3 regions of the Streptomyces sp. NPDC002144 genome follow, and region 1 is predicted to be linked to each of the others. Evidence: riboswitches for the same ligand, from Rfam matches in the RefSeq annotation. Region 1 holds a riboswitch; each other region holds the start of a gene.
The links. Region 1 has a riboswitch for S-adenosylmethionine ahead of ACWCQ1_RS36670 (putative leader peptide). Riboswitches for the same ligand answer to the same signal wherever they lie in the genome.

Region 1 (6,240 bases):
CACCAGGACGAGGACGACGACCGACAACAGCAGGCCCGGTCGGCGGGCCAGGAACCGCAGCACACGTCGTACGTCGCCGCGGCCGCGCGGCTCGGGGCCGGGGGCCGTGTCGACCGGCCGGGCCAGGCCGAGGGCGGTGTCGTCGACGAGGCTCTGGCTCATGCGAGGGCCGCCCTTCCGTTCGAGGCCACCACGATCCGTGGATCGAGGAGTGGGTAGACCAGGTCGACGACCAGGTTCGTCGTCACGAAGATCAGCGCTCCGAACACCACGACCCCTTGCACGAGCGGGATGTCCTGGGCCGTGACCGCCGCCGCGGTGACGCGGCCGAGGCCGTCGCGGGAGAACACGGTCTCCACCACCACCGAACCGGCGATCAGTTGCCCCACGAGCAGGCCGACGACGGTCAGCGCCGGCAGGGACGCGTTGCGCAGGGCGTGCCGCAGATGAACCCGCCACCGGTCGGCGCCCTTGGCCCGCGCTGTCTCGATGTACGCCTGGTCCAGTGCGGTGAGCAGGCTCTTGGCGAGCACCTGGGCGACCTGCGCCCCGGTCGGCACCGCCAGCGTCAGGGCCGGCAGCACCAGCCCCCGCAGGCCGTCGTTGCCGAACGCGGGAAACCAGCGCAGCCGGAAGGAGAACAACTCGACCAGCAGCAGCCCCACCCAGAACGTCGGGACGGACACCCCCAGCGGCGGCAGCGACAGCAGCAGCTGCCGCAGCCAGCGCTGTCTGGTGTACGTCGCCACCACCGCCAGACCGCCGCCGAGGAGCACCGCGAGCAGCAGGGCCGCGCCGGTCAACTGCAGGGTCTGCGGCAGGGCGTCGGCCAGCGTCGAGGTCACCGCACGACCGGTGGACACCGAGTCGCCGAAGTCCCCGCGCACCGCCCGGCCGAGGTACTCGGCGTACTGCACCAGCACCGGCTTGTCGAAGCCGTACTCGTGCCGCAGGGCGGCGATCTGTTTCGGGTCGACCTGCCCCGAGTCCATCCCGGCACTGGCCATCGCCGTGACCGGGTCGCCCGGCAGATAGTCCAGCACCAGGAACGAGACCGTGTACGCCGCCCACAGCACGCCGACCGCCTGCGCGAGCCGTTTGATCACATAGCGGCGCATGCGTCAGCCGATCCAGGTGTCGTGCAGCTGGAGCCGGCTGGAGGCGTCGAAGTCCAGGTCGTGCACCTTCTTCGACACGCCCAGTTGGGTCTGGAGCTCCACCACCGGAGCGTAGTAGGCGTTCTGCACGATCAACTGCTGTGCCCGGCCGACCAGTTGCCTGCGCTTGGCCGGGTCGACGGTAGCGGCCTGCTCGGACAGTGCCGTGTCCAGGGAACTCGGGGGCAGGTGGTAGAAGTTGGCCAGCTCGGTGGAGAAGGAGCTGCGCAGGATGTCGGGATCGGCGCGGGTCACGTTCCCCCACACCGCGTCGTAGTCGCCCGACTGGAGTGTCGGGGCGAACTGCGTGACCTGGAGCTGCTTGAGGGCCACGTCGACACCGACGGTCTTGAGCTGCTGCTGAATGAGCTCCAGCGCGGGCTGGTTGGTGGCCGCGTTGGGAAACCACTTGATCGTAAGACTCAGCTTCTGGCCGCCCTTGGCGCGGATGCCGTCGCTTCCGGTCTTCCAGCCGGCCGCATCCAGCAGGGACTTGGCCTTGGTGACGTCGAAGGTCAGGCCGGAGGCGAGGTCGGTGTAGTCGGGTGTGGTGTGTGCGAGGACGCTGGTGGCCGGCCGGGTGCCGGTCGGGAAGACGGTGTCGGCGATCTGCTGCCGGTCGATGGCGTGGAGGATCGCCTGGCGCACCTTGGCGTCCTTGAACAGCGGCCGGGAGTTGTTCAGGCCGAGACCGAACACCACCCCGGGGTTGGCCCGTCGCTGGAGGGTGACCTGGCCACCCTTGAGGGCCGCCTCGTTGGCCTTGCCGACGCTGGCGACGGCGTCCACCTGACCGGACTGCAGGCTGCCGGCCCGCACACCCGGCTCCGGCACGACCTTGAACACCAGCTTGTCGAGATACGCCTCGCCCTTCTTGGACCACAGTGATGATCCCCAGGCGTATCCGGTGCGCCTGGCGAGTGTGAGGGACTGGTTCTGCACGTACTGCTTCAGCACGAACGGTCCGGAGCCGGTCACCCCGTCGCTGCACTTCTGCTGCGGGGTCTTCTTCACGCTGGCCGAGGACTCGATGCCGAGCGAGTGCGTCGAAGTGGCCTGCAGGAACTGGGCGTTGGGCTGGCCGAAGGTCACCTTCACGGTGAGCGGGTCGACCACGGTGGTGCTCTTGACGCCGCTCAGGTAGCCCTCGGCGAGGGTGCCCAGGGCGCCGAGCTTCGGCACCGCGTCGAAGTTGTCCTTGACCACCTGCGCGGTCAGCTTCGAGCCGTCGCTGAAGGTGACGCCGGAGCGCAGATGGAAGGTGAAGGCCGTGGCGTCGGGACTGACGTCCCAGCTCTTCGCCAGCCACGGCACGATCTTGCCGGTCTTCGGGTCCTGGTCCGTCAGGGAGTCCACGAGCTGGCGCACCGAGTAGATGGTCTCGTTGCTGGCGACCTGCTGCGGATCCACGCAGCCGGAGTCCGAGCCCACCGCGAAGGTCAGGGTGCCGCCGGACCTGGGCACTCCGGTGCCGCCGCCCGCGTCGCCGCCGCCGGATCCGCAGGCGGTCAGCAGGGCGCTGGTGGTCACAAGGGCGGTCAGTGCCGCCCACCGAGAGGTTCTGACATGGGGAAGTGCGATCACGGAGGGCTTCTCCTACTCGTGTCACCAGGCACGGCGGTGGTACGGGACTCGGCCGTGCGAGGGCGTGCGGACCCGATCGGCGTGATGCCGACGTCGGGGAGCGCTGTGCAGACAGGGATCAGCGGAAAGGAAGAACGGGGATCAGCGGAAACGAAGTACGCGGATCAGGCGCAGACGGATGCGGCGGCGACCGGTGCCGGGCGGCGACCAGCGCTGAAAAGGCGCGTCAGGCCTGACAGAGACAGCTGGTCGAGCGCTTGAGATCGATGTGGCGCCGACGCGAGAGCCGGGAGAACACGGTGGCGACGGCGAAACGGGCGCTGAGGTCACCACCGTGCCGCATGTCGGTCCTCCACCTGTCCGGCCCCGGTCACGGGGCCACGCGCTTGCGGGATCGTCGCTGATCCCGCCGGGCTTTCACCTGGAGCACCCCACCGCGTGGGAGGGTTGCCGGTCAGCGAGCCAGGGCTTGACGCTGACACTCAATGCCACTCGTGATCGTACGGAGAGATCTTGCCGTTGGTCAATGGCCGGGCCCCGGCTCAGGAACCGCCGCGCTCGCGGGGGATCTTCTGACCGGCCTCGATCGCCACCGGCAGCCGGTTCTCGGCCGGGGGCAGCGGGCACGTGGCCAGGTCCGTGTAGGCGCACGGCAGGTTCGCGGCGCGGTTGAAGTCCAGGACGACCCGGCCGTCGGCGGCGGGCGGCTCCAGCCACAGGGCCCGGTTGGCGGCGTAGGTGGTGACCCCGGAGGTGGCGTCGGTGAACAGCACCAGCAGCCGGCCCTCGCCGGCGCCGGGGAACGCGGTGAGGGACAGCTGACGTCCGTCCAGCTCGAAGTCGATCCTGCCCGGAGCGTCATAGACGTGCTCCAGGCCCTCGACGGCCGCCCCCACGGTGGTCGGCCGGGGTGTGTCGAAGGGGACGTAGCGGCCGGTCACGGCCCAACGCGGGTCGGGTGCGTAGGCAGGTGTTCCGGTGAAGGCCGCGCGCCGGGGCGCGTCCGGGTGCCGGGGGCGCACGATGTCGTGGCCGCCGCGCTTGGCGACCTCGATGACGGCGTCCTTCCACACCGCGTTGACGCCGCCGCGCTCGGGCAGCACGCCGAAACGGTGTTCACCGCGCACCGGGGTTCCCTCGACGACCAGTTCCTCGCCGTCGTCGAGGGTGACGACGACTCCGTCGGGGCCGGTGTGCCAGGCGCCGGGCGCGTCCGGGAAACGCTGGGGGCGGTCGTCGAGCCAGTGTTGGCCGGTGATCGCCAGGATCCCGTGCGGGGCGGAGAGTTGGGCCTCCTGGGCCCGGTACCACTCCAGCCAGGTCTCGGTGAAGGTGTGGAGGTCGGTCGTGGTGGCCTCGGTGGTCAAAGGAGTCTCCTTCGTGCAGGGGCTGTCGGGTCTTCGGGGCGGTTCAGCGGGCGAGTTCGCCGAGGAGTCGCCAGGTGCGTCGGCGGTCGGCCTCTTTGGCGATCCCGGTGCCCGAGAACACGACCTCGGTGGCACCGGCGTCGCGGTATCGGCGCACCTTGGCCTCGACGGTCCGCTCGTCGCCGATCACGGCCAGGTCGGCGGCTCGTCGGGCGCCGGAGAGTTCGATGACCCGGGCGTAGGACGGGATCCCCTCGTAGAAGGCGAGGTTCTCGGTGGCCTTGGCCTTTACTGCCTCCACGTCGTCGGTGACCACGCCCGGCACGAGGGCGACGATCCTGGGCGCGGGGCGGCCGGCGGCCTCGGCGGCGGTGGTCAGGGCGGGCACGATGTGGTCCGCCAGGGCGCGTGGTCCCGCCAGGTACGGCAGGATCCCGTCCGCCAGTTCACCGCTGACCCGCAGCGCCTGCGGCCCCATTGCGGCGACCAGCAGGGGGACACCTCTCTCGGCACCCGGTACCCGCGCCGGGCGCGGGGTGGTGGCGGTCAGCAGCTCACCGTGGAAGTCGGCCGTGCCGGTCTCGGTCAACTGCCGCAGCCCGGTGAGGAATTCACACAGCCGGGCGATGGGCCGCTCGAAGGGCAGGCCGAAGGCGGTCTCCGTCAGCAGTTTCGTGCCCAGGGCCAGGCCGAGGTGGTAGCGGCCGTGGGTCGCGGCCTGGGCGGTCTGGGCCTGGCTGGAGACGAGCAGTGGGTGGCGGCCGAAGACGGGGATCGCGGAGGTGCCGACCTGCAGTCCGGGCACCTCGCGCCCGACGATCGCCGCGAGCTGGGGCGAGTCCGCGCCGAAGCTCTGCCCGAACCAGGCCGACGTGACACCGGACTCCGCTGCCTCATGGGCCAGTCGTACGGCGGCGTCGACCTGGTTCGGCGCGTCGGACGCGGTGAGCACTACTCCAACCGTCATGTCGGTTCAGAACGGGCGTCGGCCGGAGTCGCATTCCGGTTCCTGTGTGACAGCTTCTTGTCAGTCATGTGTACGAGACCCGGCGCGGGGGCTCAGCCCGCCTGCCGCCGGTCCGGGGCGGACCGGTGGGTGAGCGGTTCACGCAGGCCGAGGTTCTCGCGCAGCGTGGTCCCGCTGTACTCGGTGCGGTAGATCCCGCGTTCCTGCAGTTCCGGGACGAGCAGGTCGACGATGTCGTCGAGGCCGTCGGGAATCAGGTACGGCGTGACGTTGAAGCCGTCGACCGCGCCGTGCCGTACGAAGTGGGCGAACTTGTCGGCGAGACCGGACGGCGTACCGACGTGCCCGCGCTGCGGGCCCAGCGCGATGACCGTCTCGCGCAGCGACCAGCCGTGCGCCTCCGCCTTCGCCCGCCACTCCGCTACGACCGCACGCGGGTCGGCGATCCGGCGGGCGCCGAAGGAGCCGTCGTTCTCGGTGACGACCGGGTCCTCCTTCGGCAGCGGCCCGTCGGCGTCACGGTCGGAGAGGTCGATGCCCCACAGCAGCCCGGCGATCCCCAACGCGGTGGCCGGGGTGACTTGTTGGAGCCGGATCCACTGCTTCTTCTCCTGGGCCTCCTTTTCCGTCGCGCCGATGATGATCTCGGTGCCGGGCAGGATCCGCAGATCGTCGTCGGGACGCCCGATCGCGCGCAGCCGGTGTCGGAGGTCGTCGGCGAAGGCCAGGGCGTCGTCGAAGTCATTGCCGTGCGCGGAGAAGATGACGTCGGCGTTGCGGGCGGCGAAGTCGCGTCCCTCGCCGGAGTCACCGGCCTGGAAGATCACCGGGTGACCCTGGGCGCTGCGCGGCAGGGTGGGGGCGAGGTCGACGTCGAACTGCGGGCCCTTGTGGCGCACTTGACGCACGGCGCCGGGAGCCGACCAGGCGCGGGCGGTCGCGGAGTCGGCGACGGCGCCGTCCTCCCAGCCGTCCCAGAGGGCACGGGCCACGGTGAGGAACTCCTCGGCGCGCCGGTAGCGGTCGGCGTGGTCGAGGTAGCCGCCGCGGCGGAAGTTCGCGCCGGTCCAGGCGTTGTCCGTGGTGACCACGTTCCAGCCTGCGCGGCCCTCGGAGAGGAGGTCGAGGCCGGAGAGGCGGCGGGCCAGGTCGGCGGGCTCGTTGA
Region 2 (6,240 bases), on a different contig from region 1:
CCCAGGTGGAGTTCTTCACCTCGGGCTTGAGACCGAGGACCGCTGCGACCAGACGGCCGAGGTCGGGCTCGGAGCCGGTGAGGGTCTTCTGGTCGCTGCCCACGTAGGCCAGCGGCGGGAAGCCGGCCGGCAGTGCGCCGATGCCGATCTCCAGCTTGCCGCTCTTCTTGACGGCCGCGGGCAGTTCGGCGCTGATGGACTTGACCTCGGAGACCTTGATGGAGGTCTGCTGGGCGGCGCCGTTGGAGACCTGGCCGACGACGACCTCGCCGGTCTTGGCGGCGGCGTCGGTGGAGGTGGCCGCGTCGCTGTTGCCACCGCAGGCGGCGAGCCCGGTGGCCAGGGAGGCGACGGCGGTCGCCGCGGTGATGCCGCGTATCAGGCTGCGTCGGGTGAAGTGGATGGACATGGCCGTTCCTTGTCGCTGGAGGTGATGAGAGTGGTGTGGGGGGAGGTCTGAAGCTGCGGCGAGTCACAGGACCTTGCTGAGGAAGTCCCTGGTCCGCTCGTGCCGAGGGTTGTCGAGGACCTCGGAGGGCGGGCCCTGCTCGACGATCCGGCCGCCGTCTATGAAGACGACCCGGTCGGCGATCTCGCGGGCGAAGCCGATCTCGTGGGTGACGATGACGAGGGTGGTGCCGCTGGTCGCCAGGTCCTTGATGACGGCGAGCACCTCGCCGACCAGTTCGGGGTCGAGGGCGGAGGTGGGCTCGTCGAAGAGGATGACGCCGGGGCGCAGCGCGAGGGCGCGGGCGATGGCGACGCGCTGCTGCTGGCCGCCGGACAGCTGGCGCGGGTAGGCGCCGGTCTTGTCGGCGAGGCCGACGCGGCCGAGGAGTTCCCGGGCGAGTTCCTGGGCCTCGGTCCTGCCGAGCCGGCCGGTGGCGACCGGGGCCGCGGCCACGTTGTCCAGGACGGTCAGGTGCGGGAAGAGGTTGAAGTTCTGGAAGACGAAGCCGATCCGGCCGCGTTGGGTGAGGATGGCCCGCTCGCTGAGCTCCTTGAGCCGGTCGCCCTGCCGCTTCACGCCGATCGGTTCGCCGTTGATGCTGACATGGCCGATCTCGGGCTTCTCCAGGTGGTTGATGACCCGCAGCAGGGTGGACTTGCCGGAGCCCGAGGGGCCGAGGATCACGGTGACCTCGCCGGGGCGGACGGTCAGGTCCACGCCGTCCAGCACCCGGTGGGTGCCGTACCACTTGTGCACGTCGTGCACCTCGACGGTGGCGGCCTCGACGTTCGCCAGGGCCTCGATGGTGTCGGTGGTCATACGGCGGCCTCCCGGCGGATACGGGCCCGCAGCTCGGTGAGAGCGGTGCGGAGCTTCTGCAGCGGTGTCGGCGGCAGGCTGCGGGTGGCACCGCGGGCGTAGTGCCGCTCGACGTAGAACTGGATGACGGAGACGACGCTGGTCAGGATCAGGTACCAGACGGTGACGACCAGCAGCAGTGGCACGATGTCGCCGGGATAGGTGGAGCCCATGGTCTGCGCGGAGCCGAACAGGTCGAGCAGGGAGACGTAGAAGACCAGCGAGGTGCCCTTGATCAGGCCGATGAGCTGGTTGACGTAGTTGGGGATGATCGAGCGCAGTGCCTGCGGGAAGACGATCTTCCGGAACTGGTAGCCCTTCGGCAGGCCGAGTGCCGCGGCCGCCTCGTGCTGGCCCTGGTCGACGGAGAGGATGCCGCCGCGGACGACCTCGGCCGCGTAGGCCGCCTCATTGAGGCTGAGGCCGATGACGGCGATGGCCATGTCGGTGGCGAGCTTCGTCTCGTCGAAGGAGAAGAAGGCCGGACCGAAGGGGATGCCGACGCTCAACGTCTTGTACAGGGCGCTGAAGTTGTAGAGGAAGAGCAGCACCACGATGAGCGGGATGGAGCGCAGCGCCCAGATGTAGGTCCAGCTGACGGCGCGCAGCACCGGGCTTCTCGACAGCCGGGCCAGGGCGAGCAGGATGCCGCCGAGGAGGCCCAACACCGCGCTGTAGGCGGTGACTTCGAGGGTGATCACCAGACCGTCGAGGATGGTGGGGCGCAGGAACCAGTAGCCCCAGCGGTCCCACTGGTAGAACGGGTTGGTCACCAGGCCGTGCACGAACTGGGCGACCAGGACGAGGACGACCGCGGTGGCGATCCAGCGTCCGGGGCGCCGCAGCGGCAGAACTCGCTGGGCGGTGAGGGGCTTTGACGGTTCGTCTGCGGCGGACGTCGGCGCAAGCGTGACGGTGGCGCCAGGGGGTTCACTCATGGTGGGCTCCGGCTGGGTCGGACACCCCGGACGGCGCGGCGGCATGCGGCGGCGGACGCGACAGCGGAGTACCGGGGGGCGGAAAGGACGACGGCACACCGCGTCGCGGTGTTCGTCAGGGGGTGCGGGGGCTGCGGGAAGAGGTCAGCCCCGACAGCGGGCACGGCCCGATGCGGTACACAGTGCGCTGTTCACGCGGAGCAGATCGACGGCGCGATCGGCCACGAGAGGGTTCGGGTACGGCTGTACGCAGCCCTGTGGGCGGCGCGTGGCCGTCCTGGGAGCTGCGTACATGGCGTCACCGTCACTGTTCCGGCCCGTGTGGGCCTCGCGCTTACCGAAAGGTCATCCGGTCCGGTCGTCACCTGGGGCACCCCACCGCGGTGCGAGGGTTGCCGGTCAGCTAGCCAGGGCTTGTCGCTGACGCTCATGACCGTTCTGGTTGTCAGTTAAAACAATCGTCCGAACACATGTCAACGCCCGTCCACCAGGTGGAACGGCTAACGGGTTTTGTGGGCCGCCCAGTCCAGGATCCGTACGGCCGCTCCGGCGGCCTCCAGTCCCTGGCAGCGTGCGTGGTGGCGGCGTTCGATGCCGTCGAGGTCGAGGTGGCCGCCGAACGCCGGGTGGGCGGCGAGCCGGCGGGCGTAGGCCCACAGGGTGGGGTGGTCGGCGATGCGCTGGACGGCGGCGGCGTCCAGGTGGTTGCGGTGCACGGTGTCGAGCTGGACCAGCGCGGCCCACAACTCGACGTCGGCCGCGGTGACTTCGTCACGGATCAGGTAGGTACGGCCGGTGAGCCAGCGGTCGAGGGCGCCCAGGGTGTCGAGCAGGGTGGTCAGTGCTGTGTCACACACGACCGCGTCCTCGCCGGCCGACCCGGCCCGCTGCGCCGCCTCCTCGATCCCCTCCCGGCACATCCGCTCCACGGCCTCGATCTCCGAGTCCGCGCCGCAGGGGTGGAGGGAGGTACCGCCGGTGGAGAAACGGCGGGCGAGGTCGCGCATGATGTCCGGCGCGTGGGTGCTGACGATCCGTCCGGACCAGTCGTCGCTGAGCACCGGTCCGACGGCCGGTCCGCGGTAGCGGTGGGCGCTGGCCTCGTACAGCGGCCGCAGGGCCGAGTGGCCGCCTTCGGGGCAGTCGGGCACGGCGGGCAGGTGGGTCACCGGACAGACGGTGTCCAGGCCGAGCAGGCTGTGGGTGACGGCGATGCGCAGGCCGTCGGGACAGGCGGTCGACAGATGGAGGCGGTAGCGGCCCGGAACGGCGTAGTGGCCGCTGCGCGCGTCCCGGCCGATGCGGCCACGGAAGGCGGGCGCGGGTCGGTCGGTGGCGTGGGCGGTGGCGTGGGTGGCCGGCGGTGCGATGGTCATGACTCTCCCCGGGAGCGGGCGCGGACGTACGCGCGGCGGAAGCGACGTCGGGCGGGCGGGAATGGGGCGGCGGTCCTGGGAGCAGGGCTCACCCGTGCGCGCCGGACGAGGCGCCCCCGAGGGGGCGGGTGCCGGCGCGGGAAAGGCCGCGGCTCAGCCCTGGGGCCTGATCGCGCTGCAGACTCGCAGCAGATCGATGTGGCGGCGGGAGGTCAGAAGAGGCGAACGGACCACGCGGACGGTGACCGGTTCATGGCGCCTCATGTTTCCCTACCTATTCACTAGGATTCCCTCAGTGAGTGTCGATCCGACCGCGGACCACGTCAAGAGGGGCGTCCCGCATGGCGGACGCCCCGGTGGACTTTCCCGGTGGGGTCAGCGGAGATGAGCGGTGTCGACGGTCGTGTACTCGCTTCCGACGGCGGTGACCAGGATGTAGCCGGGGTTGCTGTTGCGGTCGACGTAGCACGTGAGGTAGTGGACGACGGCCACCGTCTGGCGCACGGGATTCTGCGCCACCGCCTTGCGGCAGTCCGCCGCGGTGGGAAGTTTGTCGGAGTTCCAGGAGGCCAGCTTGCCGTTGCTCGCGGCCAGGTAGCCACCCGAGACGTAGATGGCGTCGGTGCTCGACCCCGCCGGTACCGGCGGGGTGTGGCTGAAGTCGTAGCCGGTCGGCGTGCCCCCGGGGTCCATCATGCGGAACCCGCGGACCAGCGCGGTCGAGACGGAGGGCTGCGGGCTGGACAGCGCGGCCGTGGTCGCGAGACCGCCGCCCCCGATGAGCGTCACCGCCGCCACGCCGGCGATCACGGGATGGGCGGAGGCCATGCCGAGCAGCGGGCCGATGACCGGGACCGAGAACTTCAGATGGGTGTTCTTCTGCGTGACCGTGGAGTGGTCGCCCGCGGTCACGGTCGCCGTGGGCGCGTAGTCCCGTGAGCGGCGGCGCGTGGCCCGCTGCGGGGGCAGGTAGGTGTTGTGCTGGACGTTGCCGTCGCCGGCCTGGGCGCCGTTGGTCCGGCTGTTCCTCATCATGGCGGTGCTTTCTGCGGCCCGTGGGTGTCGGTCGGGCGCCTAACCGAACGTGTTGTGCTGGGTGTTGCCGTCGCCGACCTGCACGCCTCGCGCCTCCCGCAGATCGACCCGGTACGTCCCGCGGGGGCCCGCGTCCGGGGCGGTCAGGGCCAGCAGCCGTCGGGCGTGCTCCACGACTTCGGCGTCCACGGCACCGGCCAGGACGAGATCGTGGGCGAGCCCTTCGGCCGATCCGCCCGGCCGGCGCTCCAGCAGCTCGATGCGTTCCAGGGCCCCGGGCCTGCCCGCGAGCCGCCGCACGAGCGCCTGCTTCAGGGCGGCGTAGCACTCGGTCACCGCCGACGAGGCGGCGCCGCTCAGACCGGCACCCACCCCCGCGGCCAGCGCCTGCGCCACCAACGTCCCCGGGTCCATCCCCCACCTCCGCACGGCTTCCTCGGCGGCACCCGGTGACGATCACCGGCGTGACGACACGAGGAAGCTATCGGCGGGCCGACCGGCTCCTCGGGCCTTGAGCGGAGTCGACGGATATCGCACGACCGGCGGCGGGACGTCGCCGTTGTTGGCCGTTTCCTGCCCGGCGATGCCCGTTCGGCACCGGAGGGACCGCCGTCGCTCCCCCAGCCGACGGCCGGACCGCGGAGTTCGGGCGCCGGCCATCGGACGCGAACCATATGCGGGCCGGCGGCCGTTGACCCCGGAGCCGGCGGACGTTGTCACCGCGGACGGCCGCCTTCTGGTCCCTCGTGAAGGCGGGTTCGTCCTCGGCGGCGAGTCCGTGCGAAGGGACCCGGAGCCATGGGCGGCGTCGCACGGCGAGCCGCCGAGCAGAACGACCCAGGCCGTCGCGCGCGGCCCGTGTGCCCGGCGGCCCGGGATGCTGCCGGGACCGGGCTCAGTGCAGGTCCGCGCCTGCCGGGCTGTCGTCCGTCAGGAAGCCGCCGGACTGGTGCTGCCAGAGCTTGGCGTAGGCGCCGGCGGAGGCGAGGAGTTCCTGGTGGGTGCCCTGTTCGACGATCCGGCCGCGGTCGAGGACGACGAGCCGGTCCATGCCGGCGACCGTGCTCAGCCGGTGCGCGACCACCAGCGCGGTCCGCCCCTCCATCAGCCGCCACAGGGCTTCCTGGACGAGGATCTCGCTCTCGGAGTCCAGCGCGCTGGTCGCCTCGTCGAGCAGCAGGATCGGGGCGTCCCGCAGGATCGCCCGGGCCAGCGCGACGCGTTGGCGCTGGCCGCCGGAGAGCTTGACGCCCCGCTCGCCGACCATGGTGTCGAAGCCGTCCGGCAGTGCGTCGGCGAACTCCGTGACGTGCGCCGCCCGGGCCGCGCGGCGGATCTCGGCGTCGGTGGCGTCCGGCCGGGCGAAGGCGATGTTCTCCCGTAGCGTGCGGTGGAACATCGCCGGGTCCTGCGGCACGTACGCGATCAGGCCGCGCAGGTCCGCCTGCCGCATCCGGCTGATGTCCTGGCCGCCGATCAGGATGCGGCCCGCGTCGATGTCCATCATCCGCAGCAGCAGCCGGGTCAGCGTGGTCTTGCCCCCGCCGGAGCGGCCGACCAGTCCGATCCTCGTGCCGCTGGC
Region 3 (6,240 bases), on a different contig from region 1:
GATCTTCGTTTCCTCCCCCGGCTGAAGCCGGGGGTATCCACGAAGGAGAGACCCGGTGAAGCCATCGATAGCGCAGGGACGTGAGGTTCATGCATTGCCTTCCGGCCCTGCATGACCAGGACACCCGCTCGGCAGGGCGGTCGCCGAGCCGCGGGGGCGCCGGCAGGGATCAGACGCGTGCGGATGGACAGACGGTGCGGCAGTGGTCGACGTGCCCTCGGGTGCAGGCACCCAGCGGTGCGCCGACCGCCAACGCGATGTCAGGGGCTGCTGATGCGGAGGCTTCACACCCCCAGGCCAAGCCGGGCCCACAGCGGCGACGAGCCGGCGGGTGTAGTCGTCCTGGGGGCTGCGGAGCACCTGGCCGGTGGATCCCTCCTCGGCGATCCGTCCCCGGTGCAGCACGATCACCCGGTCGGCGACCTGTTCGACGACGGCCAGGTCGTGGCTGACGAACAGTGCTGCGAAGCCGAGCTCCTGCTGGAGCTCGGTGAACAGGTCGAGCACCTTGGCCTGCACGGACACGTCCAGAGCCGAGGTCGGCTCGTCGGCGACGAGCAGGTTCGGTCGTAGTGCCAACGCCCGGGCGAGACTGGCGCGTTGACGCTGGCCTCCGCTGAGTTCGTGCGGGTAGCGGTCTGCGTAGGCGCGGGGGAGGTGCACCGCTTCGAGCAGCGTCTCAGCCTGGGCTCGGATGTCCTTCGCGTCCAGCTCGCGCCGGTGCACGACGAGAGGTTCCGCGATGCTCTCGGCGATCGTCAGCAGGGGGTTGAAGCTGGTGGCGGGATCCTGGAAGACGTACCCGATCCGCCCGGCTGCCGCCGTCCGTTTCCGTGTCAACGGCTCGTCGAACAGCTCCAGTCGGCCGCCTGTCACCGGGGTCAGTCCGGCGATGGCCCGCCCGATGGTGGTCTTGCCGCTGCCGCTCTCACCCACGAGGCCCAGCACTTCACCCGGCCGGATATCGAAGTTCACCCCGTCCACCGCCCGGAAACCCTTGCTGCCGAGCCGCCCCGGGTAGTCGACGACCAGTTGGGAAGCCCGCACGACCGGCTGTTCGTCGTTTTCCGCCGCAGCCGGTCGTGCCCGGCCGCCGGTGCCGAAGTCCGGTACGGCGGCGAGGAGTTCGCGGGTGTAGGGGGCGGTGGGGGCGGCGAAGAGGCTGCGTACCGGCGCCTGTTCCACCAGTTGGCCCGCGCGCATGACCGCCACGCGGTCGGCGAGGTCGGCGACGACGCCCATGTTGTGGGTGATGAGCAGGACGGCCGTGTCGAAGTCGGTGCGGCAGCGGTGGAGGAGTTCCAGGATCTCCGCCTGGACCGTGACGTCGAGGGCGGTGGTGGGTTCGTCGGCGACGATGAGCCGGGTGCCCAGGGCGAGGGCCATGGCGATGACCGCGCGTTGCTTCTGGCCGCCGGAGAGCTGGTGGGGGTAGTGGTCGAGGCGGGTGGCCGGGTCGGGGATGCCGACCTTGTCGAGCCATTCCACGGCGAGCGCCCGCCGCTCGGTCTTGCTGCCGCCGCGTCCGTGGGCGCGCAGGCCCTCGGTGAGCTGCCAGCCGATGGTGAAGACGGGGTTGAGCGCGGTGGAGGACTCCTGGAACACCATCGCGGCGTGTGTGCCGCGCAGGGCGCGCAGCCGGGCCGGAGAGGCGGTCAGTACGTCCTCGTCGGGTTCGGCGGTGCCGTCGCCGAGCAGCACGCGGCCGCGGGCGGTCGCGGTGGCGGGCAGCAGGCCGAGGACCGAGCGGGCGGTTACGGTCTTGCCGCTGCCGCTCTCGCCGACCAGGGCCAGCACCTCGCCGGGCGCGACGGACAGGCTGACCCCGCTGGCGGCGGGCGCGGGGCCGGCGTCCGGCCGGTGTGAAGGGCCATCAGGATTATCTACTTCCGCGTCAGGGATGCGTGAGGCAGCCATGGCGCAGGGCTGTGCCATGCCGTGCGAGATCAGGTGAGAAAGAGGGGGTTACACCGACGGGTGGTGGCTCTGCCGACCGTCGGAGGGCGCAATCAGCCCGTACACAGACAGCTGGACACCAGTAGCAGGTCGACATGGAGCCGGGAGCACAGCATCAGGGCTCCAGCCACGCCGTCCTCCCGGGGTCTGGCCCGCCTCGGGGCCGATGTGAGCGCACTTGCAGAAAGAAGAGATCCGCCGAGCCTTCACCTGGGGCACCCCGCTGCGTCGAGGGTTGCCGTCCGGCCAGCCAGGGCTTGATCACCGGAACTCGTAGCTCGCGCTCACCGTAGATCGGCTGTTCTACCGGCGTCAATACCGCCCCAGGATGCCCGGAGCCGGTGGAACGCGTGGTGGACGCATCCATCCTGGGTGTGCTTTCATCCGGGCATGGAGATTTCTGGCACGGCACACATGGTGCTGCTCGACCCGTTCTGGGTGAGCCGCCGCGCCGACCAGTTCGACCAGGTCTGTTGCTGATCGCCGTCCCACGGCCCGCGACCTCGTTCCCTTCTTGCTGTCTGCTCGTTCCGGCTGCCTCCGACTAGCCCTTGTCCAGGGCGGGTTGCGAGGGCCGGGGTCGGCCGCCGTTGCCGCGAAGGAACTCCCATGGCCCAGCCCACAGCCTTGCCCGTCATCGACATCTCCCGCTTCCGCGCCCCGGTCACGGAGCGGGCCGCCTTTCTCGCCGAACGTCGGTCCGCGGCACACGAGGTGGGCATCTTCTACGTCACCGGACACGATGTCCCCGAGGCCCTGCGGGACGAGGTGCTGAGCGCGGCCCGCGCCTTCTTCGCCCGGCCCGAGGAGCGGCGGCTGTTCAGCCATCTCGCGAACATCGGCGACGTCCGCAGGCTCGTCATCAAACCCGCCTCCACCACCCACGCGCCAGCTGGATCCCGTTCAGCAGGCCGCGGCAGGGGTCGGTCATCCCCGGCCTGGTGCCGCTGTCGGTCGGCATCGAAGGCGTCGACGACCTGATCGCCGACCTCGACGCAGGCCCGCGAGCAGCCGCCATATGACATCCACCGCACGCCCGGGGAGCCCGCTGCTCCGCGACCACATCGCGGCTGCCCCGGCTGCCCGGACCTCCTCACCCCACACCCGCACCCGCCGCAGCAGAAGGACAACGCCATGACCACCGTCGCCCGTTTCGAGATCCTCCGGGCAGGCCCCCGCTTCGGCGCCGAAGTCGTCGGCGTCGACCTGACCGCACCCGTCGACGACATCACCGCCGAGGAACTGCGCCGGGCCTTCCGCGAGCACAAGGTCCTCGTGTTCCGGGGCCAGCACCTGACGCCCGATCAGCAGGTGGCCGCCGTCAGCGTCTTCGCGCGGCCCTTCGACCACCCGACCGCCGTGAAGCACCCGGCCAACCCGTTGGTGTACCCGTACAACGTGAAGCAGACCGGCAAGGCCAGTACCTGGCACATCGGCGGCCTGTGGCGCCACCCCGTGTTCGCGATCGAGTCCCTGACCTACGAGGTGGTGCCCGAGCTGGGCGGCCACACCCTGTGGGCGGACCTCCAGGCCGCGTACGACGACCTGTCAGAGCCGTTCAAGGTGCTGCTGGAGTCGGTCGGCGCCCTCTACGACGGCAACGCGGAGAACTACGCGCAGGGCAGCAAGAAGAACGCTCCCGGCGAACCCGTCGAGCACCCGGTCGTCCTCACCCACCCGGTCACCGGCCGCAAGGGCCTCTTCATCAGCAGCTCGGCGAAGCAACTCACCGGAGTGACCCCGGCCGAGAGCAGGGCGCTGCTCGACCATCTGCTCCGGCACGCCTCCTCACCGAACTACACCATCCGGTTCGGCTGGAAGCCCGGCGACTTCGTCCTCTGGGACAACCGGGCGACCTGGCACTACGCCGTCGACGACTACGGCGACGGCGAGCGCGTCTACCGCAAGGTCCTCGGTGTGGAGCCGGACGCTGGCACCACCGAGCGGCCCGCCTGAATGCTCCCCGGACAAGACCGCGCCACCCGCCGCGTACTGCTGGTGTGCATGGCCGCCGGGGCAACGACCCTGCTGGACCAGGCAGTCCTGAACATCGCGATCCCGAGCATGCGGCACTCGCTCGGGGCCGGTGCGGCGGACATCCAGTGGATCGTGGCCGGCTACTCACTGGCCTTCGGAGTGGCCCTCGTACCCGGGGGCAGCCTCGGAGACCTGCACGGCCGCAAGTGGCTCTTCATCGCAGGCATAGCCGTGTTCCTCCTGGCGGGGGTGGCGGCCGCGACCGGCGGAGGGCCGGGAGTCGTGATCGGCGCGCGGCTGGTGCAGGGCGCCGCGGCGGGGCTCGTCAACTCCCAGGTGATCGGCACCATCCAGGACGTGTTCCACGGGCTCGACCGAGGCCGGGCGCTCGGCCTGTACGCGGTGACGGGCGGCGTCGCCGCGGCCCTCGGCCCACCGCTCGGCGGCGCACTGGTCGCCGGGCTCGGGCCCGAGGCCGGCTGGCGGTACTGTCTCCTGCTGAGCGCACCGTGCGCGGTGCTCACCCTGGTCCTCGCGGCCCGCTGGCTGCCACCGCCCCGGCGTACCGCCCGCGACTCCCGGCTGGACGTTCTCGGCCTCGCCCTGGCCTGCGGATGCACACTGACGCTGATGGTGCCGTTCATCCGCACACCGGACAGCGGGGGACAGGCACTTCTGTGGGCGGCCGGAGTGGCCGTCCTGGCCTGCGCGTTCACCGTGCACCAGCGGCTGCGCGTGCGCAGGGGGCGGGTGCCGCTGGTCCATCCGGCGCTCGCGTCGTCGAAGCCGTACCTTCTGGGCACGGCCGTCGCCATGGCCCAGTTCGGCTCCTCGATCGCCGCGTCCCTCGTGCTCACCGTCTTCCTCCAGGATGGGCTCGGCCTGTCCGCCCTCCTCACGGCGGCGGTCTCGCTCCCCGCGGCCATCGCGATGGGTGTCTCCTCGGCACTCGCCTGGCGGCTGGTGCGACGGATCGGACCGCGCACGGTGAACATCGGCCTGGCGATCGGCATCTGCGCCGCCCTGGGCGGGGCGGTGGCCGCGTTCCTTGCGCCGTCCGCCGCCCTGCCGGTCCTCCTGGCCGTGACACAACTGCTGTCGGGTGCCGCCGGCGGGCTCTCCGTCTCGCCCAACCAGACCCAGGTCCTTCAGCACGCGCCGGCCGAGGCCGCCGGCGTGGGCGGCGGCATCCTGCAGATGGCCCAGCGCATCGCGGCCGCCGTGTGCCTCAGCGCCGTATCGGCGGTCTATCTGCACTCCGCCTCCGGCTCGTCCGGGGGCAGCGGCCCACGAGCCGCGTACGCGTTCGCCTCCTGCGTCTGCGCCGGGCTGCTCACCGTCGCGCTGGTGCTGTCGAGGCTGCGCGGGGTCACCGCCGCACCCCGTTCACCGAGACCCGAATTCCCTACTCTGAGGAGTCCCCGAGACGACCGGCACCACGACGACCGCAGCCCGCAAGAACGGTAGGAGCCCGGAAGATCCGGAGCATGTGCTCGCCACGGCACCCGACCCCGCGGGCCGCTCCTGTCACAGGGCGAGCAGCTCAAGGCCCGGTTCACCACCCTCGAACGGCACATCGTCGTCCTGGAGTTCAAACTCCGGGACCGAGGTGACGAGCTCGCCGCTGCCCGGGCGGCCAACCGTGAGCTCATGGCCCAGCTCAACCGCCCACCGGGCTGAGCAGAGACTGGGCCGGTCGCTCGATGGCCGACGGTCGGCGGCGTATCTGTTCTTGTGGTCCGGCGGTGCGGATCAGCGGGCGATCGAGATCGCGAAGGGCGCGAATCCGCTGGATCGAATCACGTGGGGTACGAACAGGATCGCGGCCTCCGTGGCACGGGCGGTTTTGATCCCGCCGAGATCGGTGATCCACTCCCTGTGCCAGCCGAGGTCGACGAGCAGATCTCGGACGGTCTGCTTGGCCTGCGGGTCCTCGCCGGAGAGGAAGGCGTCGGGGGCCTGGGGGAGCGTGGCCGGGGAGGTCATCACCGGGAAGAGCATGGTGTTGAGTGTCTTGACGACGCGCGTTTCGGGGAGCGCTTCCTGGAGTTGTTCGGCGAGGCTTGAGCCGGGGTAGATCAGGTCGGCGGGCAGTCCGTCCGGACCGTCGATGGTGGCGTTGGAGACGTCGACGAGGATCTTGTCGCGCAGTTCCTCGCGCAGAGCGACGAGCCGGTCCAGCGAGCCGGCGCCCGGGGTGGCGTTGATGACGATCTGGGCTGTCCGGGCAGCGGCGCCGGCGGCGCCCGGCGCGCGGTCCGCCACGGTCACCTCATGCCCGGCCCGGGTGAGGGCTGTGGCCAGGTT

Region 2: linked by a shared signal. The riboswitch ahead of ACWCQ1_RS16560 (amino acid ABC transporter permease) and the one ahead of ACWCQ1_RS36670 (putative leader peptide) in region 1 are both predicted to bind S-adenosylmethionine.
Region 3: linked by a shared signal. The riboswitch ahead of ACWCQ1_RS50130 (ATP-binding cassette domain-containing protein) and the one ahead of ACWCQ1_RS36670 (putative leader peptide) in region 1 are both predicted to bind S-adenosylmethionine.

The regions. Positions count from the first base shown of each region.
Region 1 is NZ_JBSFDB010000032.1:83,115-89,354, reverse strand. Features, by position in the region: gene ACWCQ1_RS36685 (ABC transporter permease) at 1-162, opposite strand, end outside; gene ACWCQ1_RS36680 (ABC transporter permease) at 159-1,118, opposite strand; gene ACWCQ1_RS36675 (ABC transporter substrate-binding protein) at 1,122-2,741, opposite strand; gene ACWCQ1_RS36670 (putative leader peptide) at 2,968-3,084, opposite strand; SAM riboswitch class IV at 3,119-3,231, opposite strand; gene ACWCQ1_RS36665 (DUF1684 domain-containing protein) at 3,284-4,108, opposite strand; gene ACWCQ1_RS36660 (LLM class F420-dependent oxidoreductase) at 4,152-5,075, opposite strand; gene ACWCQ1_RS36655 (NtaA/DmoA family FMN-dependent monooxygenase) at 5,168-6,240, opposite strand, start outside.
Region 2 is NZ_JBSFDB010000009.1:257,617-263,856, forward strand. Features, by position in the region: gene ACWCQ1_RS16550 (ABC transporter substrate-binding protein) at 1-409, opposite strand, end outside; gene ACWCQ1_RS16555 (amino acid ABC transporter ATP-binding protein) at 473-1,270, opposite strand; gene ACWCQ1_RS16560 (amino acid ABC transporter permease) at 1,267-2,247, opposite strand; SAM riboswitch class IV at 2,573-2,682, opposite strand; gene ACWCQ1_RS16565 (glutathione S-transferase C-terminal domain-containing protein) at 2,748-3,623, opposite strand; gene ACWCQ1_RS16570 (putative leader peptide) at 3,777-3,887, opposite strand; gene ACWCQ1_RS16575 (hypothetical protein) at 3,999-4,658, opposite strand; gene ACWCQ1_RS16580 (hypothetical protein) at 4,698-5,072, opposite strand; gene ACWCQ1_RS16585 (ABC transporter ATP-binding protein) at 5,554-6,240, opposite strand, start outside.
Region 3 is NZ_JBSFDB010000102.1:41-6,280, forward strand. Features, by position in the region: gene ACWCQ1_RS50130 (ATP-binding cassette domain-containing protein) at 88-1,917, opposite strand; SAM riboswitch class IV at 2,126-2,235, opposite strand; gene ACWCQ1_RS50135 (2-oxoglutarate and iron-dependent oxygenase domain-containing protein) at 2,566-2,937, shown strand; gene ACWCQ1_RS50140 (TauD/TfdA dioxygenase family protein) at 3,091-3,912, shown strand; gene ACWCQ1_RS50145 (MFS transporter) at 3,961-5,400, shown strand; gene ACWCQ1_RS50150 (NADPH-dependent F420 reductase) at 5,686-6,240, opposite strand, start outside.